2 linked regions of the Latilactobacillus sakei subsp. sakei DSM 20017 = JCM 1157 genome follow. The main gene of each other region encodes a partner of the protein of the gene in region 2 in a complex. Links are inferred from orthologs where the notes say so. Each region holds a gene or a part of one and is shown on either strand. Other genes may lie near its edges.

Region 1 (2,904 bases), 1.0 Mb from region 2 along the record:
CTTAGGTGGCTTGTTCAATACCTTCCCTTATTCAACCTTCTCTCAAAACGTTGGGATTGTGCAATTATCAGGCATCAAAACAAAGAAACCTGTTTACTATTCAGCTTTCTTCCTCATCTTCTTGGGTCTCTTACCTAAGATTGGTGCGGTTGCCACGATTATTCCAACCTCAGTTTTAGGGGGTGCAATGGTCGTCATGTTTGGGATTGTTGGGATTCAAGGGATTAAAATGCTCCACAAGGTTGATCTTGAAGACAACCGTAACCTCTTAGTCGCAACCCTTTCAATCGGTATGGGCCTTGGGATTGCCATTCACCCAACCCTACTACAAGCTTTACCAGCTAGTGTCCAAACCATTCTGGGTAACGGCTTAGTTGTCGGCAGTTTAACAGCGGTGATCTTAAACCTCCTTGTTAACTACCGCTCGTTAATTGAAGCAAAACATCAACAATAAGCACATAAAAAGCGTCAGACAAATTAATTTTTGTCTGACGCTTTTTTCGTTTAAACGTGTTTTACAAGTCATATCCTGAGGGTTACGACGCACTCTTGATCTAAACGTGCTTTTTCAGGCATATTGTTGCGGTTAACTACGTCCCGCAAACAATCGACTGCGTCGCTTATTCACGGTACTAGGTTAAGCCTTCACAATATAAACGCCTGAAACGCACTCTTGATTTAAACGCGCTTTTTGAAACTGACTTTTGCGCTTAGCGTCACTCGTCAAACAACTGCCTGCAGCAGTTATTCACCGGGCTGTGCTAATGCTCAAAGTCAAACCGTTTCAAACGCACTCTTAAATTAGTATTCACCTTGCGAATACGATATTGACGAGAACTTATTATAGGTTTTAACGAATAACAGCTTTACCGTGCCCCGTGCGCCGGCCCGGTTTTTTTCGATAATTACTTCGACCTCACCGACATCCGCATTTTCCGGATCTGGTGCTGGTTGGCTGCCACCATCCTCGCCGTCTTCACCTGGTTCATCACGATAATAATCATCACGATACAAGAAAGCCACGATATCGGCATCTTGTTCGATTGATCCTGATTCACGAATATCAGATAATACTGGTCGTTTATCCTGACGTTGTTCCACGCCACGAGAAAGTTGTGATAAGGCAATTACGGGAACCCGTAATTCCTTCGCTAACTTTTTCAATTGCCGAGAGATTGCTGAAACTTCTTGTTGCCGGTTTTCTTGACCGGAACCTTCAATCAATTGCAAGTAATCGACCACGATTAGGCCAATACCATCTTTTTCCTTCGCTAAACGCCGACATTTAGCCCGAATTTCAGCCATTTTCACGCCGGGTGTATCATCGATATAAATATTGGCTTTCGACAAACTGCCCATCGCAATAATCAGATTTTGCCATTCTGATTCTTCTAATTGACCGGTTCTTAAATGGTTGGCATCAATACTGCCTTCTGCACACAACATCCGGTTAACCAGTTGTTCGGCACCCATTTCCAAACTAAAAATAGCGACGTTTTCGTTAGTCATTTTGCCGATATTTTGTGCGATATTCAAGACAAAGGCGGTCTTCCCAACCCCAGGACGAGCCGCTAAGATGATCAATTCATCTTCATGCAACCCAGCCGTAATCTTATCGAGGTCTGGATAGCCCGTTGAAAGACCGGTAATACTTTCTTCTTCTTGATAGAGCTTATCGATATGTTCAATCGACGTGGTTAGGACGTCTGAAATTGACTTGAAGCCGGCTTTATTTTGCTGTTCAGAAACCGCCATGATTTCTTGTTCAGCCGTATCCAAAATATCCGTTACATCTTCGTCTTGCGCGTAACCCTTGGCGACAATATTTTGTGCCGTTTGAATTAAGCGTCTAAGCATCGCTTTTTCAGAGACAATCTTCGCGTAATAAACCACGTTGGCTGCGGTTGGCACTGCATCGGCTAATTCAGCCAAATAGCCAATCCCGCCGATATCTTCCAATTGATTGCGGGCATCAAGTTCACTCTTGATCGTCACCGCATCAATGCCTTCTCCCCGTTCATTTAGTTCAACCATCGTTTCGAAGATTAGGCGGTGCGCCTTACGATAGAAATCATCGGCAGTCACGTATTCCATCGCTTCAACTAATGCGTCGCTATTAATGAAAACAGCGCCTAAAACCGCCTGTTCCGCTTCATTATTCTGCGGTGGCGTATGTTCGATTAGTTCATTATTCACCATTTTATCTCCTTTTGGCTTGTTTGCGTTATTGCATCTAGTTTACTTAAATTTCTCTCCAGATACAACCTGTCACCATAATAAAAGACCGTGACTTTGATTGCAATCACGGTCTTTTGGATAATTAAAAAATTTATTCTGCGACGATGTGCACCCGGATTGTCGCTGTTACATCTGGGTGAATCCGGACGTCAACATTGCGATAACCAAGCGCTTTGATTGGTTCTGGTAAATCAATTTTACGTTTATCAACTTTGATTTTGTATTGTTGTTCTAAGGCTTGTGCGATTTGTTTGCTTGGAATTGAACCGAATAAACGACTGTCTTCGCCAGCTTTAGACTTCACTTCAACGATTGTTTTATCGTCTTCAATCTTCGTCTTTAAAACCTTAGCTTCTGCTAATTCAGCAGCGGCATTCTTAGCTTCAGCGTGTTGTTGGCCTTTTAAAGCACTGACAGCGGCCGTCGTCGCTGGTTTAGCCTTACCGTTTTTAATTAAGAAGTTTTGTGCGTAACCATCTGGCACGTCTTTCACTTGGCCCTTTTTACCTTTACCGCGTACGTCTTCTAAAAAAATAACTTTCATTACGTTTACCACCTTTTTAATTAATCGTTAGTTGCGTTTTCTTCCGCTTCTTCTGGATCAAATAATTCGGCCAGAACGGCTAATAACTTAGCTTTGGCTTCTGAAACCGTCGCATCCTTCAA
Region 2 (4,600 bases):
GATGATCAAATTTTTCAACAGCCTTCATTAAGCCCATGTTCCCTTCTTGGATTAAATCCAAGAATTGCATGCCACGGCCGACGTACCGTTTAGCGATTGAGACCACCAAACGTAAGTTAGCTTCGGCAAGACGTTGTTTAGCTTCTTGATCACCTTGTTCGATTCTCAAGGCCAAGTCAACTTCTTGTTGCGCATTTAAAAGAGAAACACGTCCGATTTCCTTAAGATACATCTGAACAGGATCATTGATTTTGATCCCAGTTGGTGCAGACATATCTTTTAATTCTTTAGCAGAAACTTTTTCTTTTTTTAATGTGGCAGCACTTGGATTCCCGTCTTCATCGACGATCCCAATCCCGTGATCTTCCACTTGTTGCATTAATTCGTTGATTTCATCTGCTTCAAGTGCAAATGGTTTAACGATTTTTGCCACTAATTCATCATTGGTGATTTCTTTTTTGGGTTTGTATTCCTTAATTAAGGCCTTAACCGCAGTGTCTAATTTCTTCGTATCAGCTTTTTTATTGTCAGCCATTCAGAAACCTCCTAGTTAATATCTCATTTCATTTGCGAAACAAGTTGTATCACTTCATTAGTTAACCGTAGTTCCTCACTATGATTGCCTAATTTAGTTGCCTCTTTTAAGGCGATTTTTGCTTCTTTTAAACGTTCCTGAATCGAATTTTGCCCGATGACCGCCAAACAATCGTTCAACGCTTCTTGATTAGCCTCTTCAGGTAAATCAAGAAGATCAATCTGAACGACTAGTTCCTGCAAGTCATCTGGAATATAACTCGTGAAACCCGCTATATCAGCCGGTTGCCCTTCTGCGATGAAGGACCGCCATAACTCATATAAGAGTTGATACGGGGTGTGCACAAAGCTAAAGTCTGCATTATTTTCGAGTTGTAAACGCACATCTTCGTTATGAATCAGCATGTGCAAAATTTCTTGCTCAGCATGCTCAATCCGCGTTAACCGTTTAGGTTGTCGCTTGGGCGCAATCGTCCGTGGATCGCCAAAAGCCCCAGCCATTTCTTCTGGCGGTAGCGGTGGCGCCTGAAAATCATTAAAGTATGGCGGTGCTTCCGGTTGTCCCACCTGATTGATGGGGACTTGCGTGGCATGTTTAACCCGCACCGTTTGTAACTGCCGCTTCAATGTATCCAGCGTAATCCCGCTATCGGCTTCGACCTGTTTCAAGTAAACTTCGATTGCTAAAGGCGACTCAACACGCGCCACAACTTCTAATGCTTGTTGTACGTAATCAAGCTGGTCCTTCTCGTTATCGAGGTTTAACCCTTGTTTCAAGTAACGCAATTCAAACGCAATGGGCGTTTCCGTTCCATTTTGCAAGGTTTCCTTAAATTGCGGACCACCATATTGACGGACGTACTCATCCGGATCGACGCCGCCTGGTAAGACGACGACGCTCAATTCAAGTGTCGTATGCTGTTGCAATAGGTTAATCGCCCGTTTCATCGCTTCAATCCCGGGTTGATCCCCATCATAACACACCACTAATTCCTGCGCTTGTTGTGCCAATAGGTTCAACTGCTCGGTGGTCAAACTCGTCCCCATTGACGCGACACCGTTGACGACATCCGCCGAATAGGCCGCAATCACATCCATAAAGCCTTCAAAAAGATAAACTTTTTTGGATTGATGAATGGTTTGTTTAGCCAAATCATAGTTAAACAGTACTTTCCGCTTATTAAAAATCACGGTTTCAGGGCTATTTAAATATTTTGGTTGATCCGGCTGTTTGGTTAAAACCCGCCCGGAAAAGGCGATGACCTCACCCTGCGCATTTCGAATTGGGAACATTACCCGCCCAGAAAAACGATCGTGTAACTTACCCGTTTGTGTTTCAATAAACAATCCGGATTGGCGCAATACCTGATAAGGAATATCCTTATTCTGGAAAAACGTCAACAATAGATCCGATTGATCCGGTAAATAACCAATACTAAAGGTCTCAATTAACGCATCGGTCATCTGTCGTTCGTGTAAATAATCAAGCGCTAGTTGCCCAGCCACCGTACTAGTTAAAATATGTTTAAACAGTTCGTTGGCTTGTTGATAGAGTTGCTTAAACTGCGTAACCTCGCTTGATTCGCGATGAACAGCAGTTGGCTTATAACTATCCGCCAATGTCACTCCAGCAAAATCTGCGACCTTCGTCAGTGCTTCTGGAAAACTAATTTGTTCCAATTCCATCAAGAACTTGAAGACGTTCCCCCCGCGACCGCAAGAAAAACAATGGAAAATCTGTTTCTCTTCACTCACAGAAAATGATGGTGTCTTCTCATCATGAAAAGGACAAACCCCAAATAAGTTCTTGCCGGCTTTCTTGAGTTGAACGTATTGACCAACAACATCAACAATATTAGTCTGGCTCCGAATCTCATCGATGACTTCGTTCGGAATCTTACCCGCCATTGGTCTCACCTCACAATTCACTTCAATTTGTACTAAGACTGTAAAAGCCGCACCTCACAATGAAATGCGACTCTTAGGATTATCAGCACAAAAATACACTATATATCATAGCACCATTTAGGTGTAGTTGCAAATAAATATAACAAACATTTTTATTACTTGTCAAGCGTCTTTTTTAAAAGTGCCATTAAAATCACAACATGGTTATATTGCGGATCTTTAGCCGCATAGACGAGCGTCACATCACCAAGCGCTAATTGATGCTGCACTAAGTGACAGAATTCTGGCCAATCCGGGTTGGTAGCAATTTCAGCAAGATACTTTTCTTTAAAAACGGGAAACTTAGCTGGTTCATGACCAAACCACTTCCGTAAGTCAGTGGTGGGTGTAATTTCTTTAGCCCACGTCTCAATTTCGGCGCGTTCTTTTGAAATCCCCCGTGGCCAAATTCGATCAACCAAGATCCGATAACCGTCAGAATCGGCGGCTGCTTCATAAACCCGTTTCATTTGTAACATGTTTATTATCCCCTTTTGAATTGCTTATTTAACAATCAATTCGTTTAAATCGCCTAAGCTAAGCGCGATTTGAGCGATAATCATGAGTTGTGTCAAACGATTACGACGAACGGCTTCATCTTCAGCCATTACCATTGTGGCATCGAAGTAAGCTTCAATTAATAGTCGTAGTGTTTGTAACGCGGCATAATTTTCAGCTAACGTATTTGTCGCTGTTGCGCCACGTAAGTCTTCGACTGCTGTATAAAGTGCTTTTTCAGCATCGTTTTCAAATAACGATGGATTAACCGTTAAATCAGTTGTTTCAAAGTCAACTTTTTCAGCTAAACGTAAGACACGCGTGATCGCTTCAATTGTTGCTTTGAAATCAGCATCATCTTGATGTGCTGAGAGCACTTTAGCGGCTTCAAACATCACAACTGGGTCTTGCCCTCGGTTTTTCAAGACAGCGTCGACGATGTCTCGACGAACCTTAGGACGCATCCCGTTAAAGCGTTGACGAACACGATCCGTTAAGAAATCGCTGATGGCAGCTGCATTGGCTGACCAATCTAGATCGAAATTAGCTTGTTGTTTAACAATGTCGCTCATAGCTGCTTGGAAATCAGCCATTGGGAAGTGCCAGTCTTGGTTTTCTAAAATCCGGACAATCCCGTAAGCTTGACGACGCAATGCGTATGGATCGTTTGAACCACTTGGAATCATCCCAACAGCGAAGAAATCAGCCATACTATCGAACTTATCAGCAATTGCTAAAACAGCACCGACTTTCGTTGCAGGTAAGGCGCCTTCTGCACTGATTGGCATGTAATGTTCACGAACAGCAGTCGCAACAGCAGGTGTTTCGCCTTGTAATAGCGCGTATTTTTCACCCATCACACCTTGTAATTCAGCAAATTCGCCGACCATGCCGGTTACTAAATCGAATTTATAGATGTCGCTAGCACGTTGTAAATCAACTAATTCAGCTTCAGATAAACCGAATTTTTGACCTAAGAATTGAGCGATTAAACCAACACGGGTCATCTTTTCAGCAAGGCTCCCAATTTTATCGTGGAAAGAAACGTTTTGTAACTTAGCGACGTTTTCAGCGATGGTTACTTTTTGATCTTCATGGTAGAAGAAATCAGCATCTTCTAAACGCGCTGTGAGGACTTTTTCGTTCCCTGCGATCACGTTTTCCATGAAAGCGTCGTTCCCATTACGAACGCCGATAAAGACTGGTAATAAATCACCAGCTTGGCTCCGTGCATAGAAGTAACGTTGGTTATCCTTCATTGAAGTAATGAGCACTTCTTCTGGAATTTCAAGGTATTTAGCATCAAATTGACCGTAAAAAGCGGTTGGCCATTCAACTAAGTTCGTCACTTCTTCTAATAAGTTAGCATCTAAATCAACTTGCCAGTCGTTTTCTTGCGCCATTTTTTCAATTTGCGTTTGAATTAAGTTTTGGCGTTTAGCTTCATCAGCAATCACGAATTGGGCTTCAAGGGCTGCTTCATAGTCAGTTGCTTTAGCCAAAGTCACTTCTTGGCCTAAGAAACGGTGCCCTTGCGTTGTGCGGCCAGTTGTGACGTTTAGAATACTAAAGTCGATAACTTCATCATCTAATAGCGCAATAATCCAGTGAATTGGGCGAA

Evidence for each region. The genes of interacting proteins can lie anywhere in the genome.
Region 1: the proteins of dnaG (region 2) and dnaB are in contact, whole or in part, in a crystal structure (PDB 2R6A), measured with the Geobacillus stearothermophilus proteins. The link is inferred for Latilactobacillus sakei subsp. sakei DSM 20017 = JCM 1157 from one-to-one orthologs. Residues at the interface, in WP_049624496.1 of Geobacillus stearothermophilus: Lys456, Leu457, Leu458, Pro459, Ala460, Asn463, Ala464, Leu467, Leu535, Leu536, Ile537, Ala538, Gln544, Glu545, Asp548, Tyr549, His552; in WP_033016901.1 of Geobacillus stearothermophilus: Ser13, Glu15, Ala16, Gln18, Glu91, Leu92, Asp94, Ala95, Val96, Pro97, Thr98, Ala99, Ala100, Asn101, Tyr104, Tyr105, Ile108.

Annotation. Positions count from the first base shown.
Region 1 is NZ_AP017929.1:543,634-546,537, forward strand. It holds dnaB (replicative DNA helicase), read right to left. Parts: upstream 2,200-2,904; coding sequence 802-2,199; downstream 1-801. Other genes in the region: LEUCM_RS02710 (nucleobase:cation symporter-2 family protein), read left to right, coding at 1-454; rplI (50S ribosomal protein L9), read right to left, coding at 2,330-2,782; LEUCM_RS02725 (DHH family phosphoesterase), read right to left, coding at 2,803-2,904. UniProt on the Escherichia coli protein: The main replicative DNA helicase, it participates in initiation and elongation during chromosome replication. Travels ahead of the DNA replisome, separating dsDNA into templates for DNA synthesis.
Region 2 is NZ_AP017929.1:1,555,438-1,560,037, forward strand. Bases 1-2,933 are described here. They hold dnaG (DNA primase), read right to left. Parts: upstream 2,443-2,933; coding sequence 559-2,442; downstream 1-558. Other genes in these bases: rpoD (RNA polymerase sigma factor RpoD), read right to left, coding at 1-535; LEUCM_RS07770 (DUF488 domain-containing protein), read right to left, coding at 2,598-2,933. Also shown: more of LEUCM_RS07770, read right to left, coding at 2,934-2,960; glyS (glycine--tRNA ligase subunit beta), read right to left, coding at 2,985-4,600. UniProt on the Escherichia coli protein: RNA polymerase that catalyzes the synthesis of short RNA molecules used as primers for DNA polymerase during DNA replication.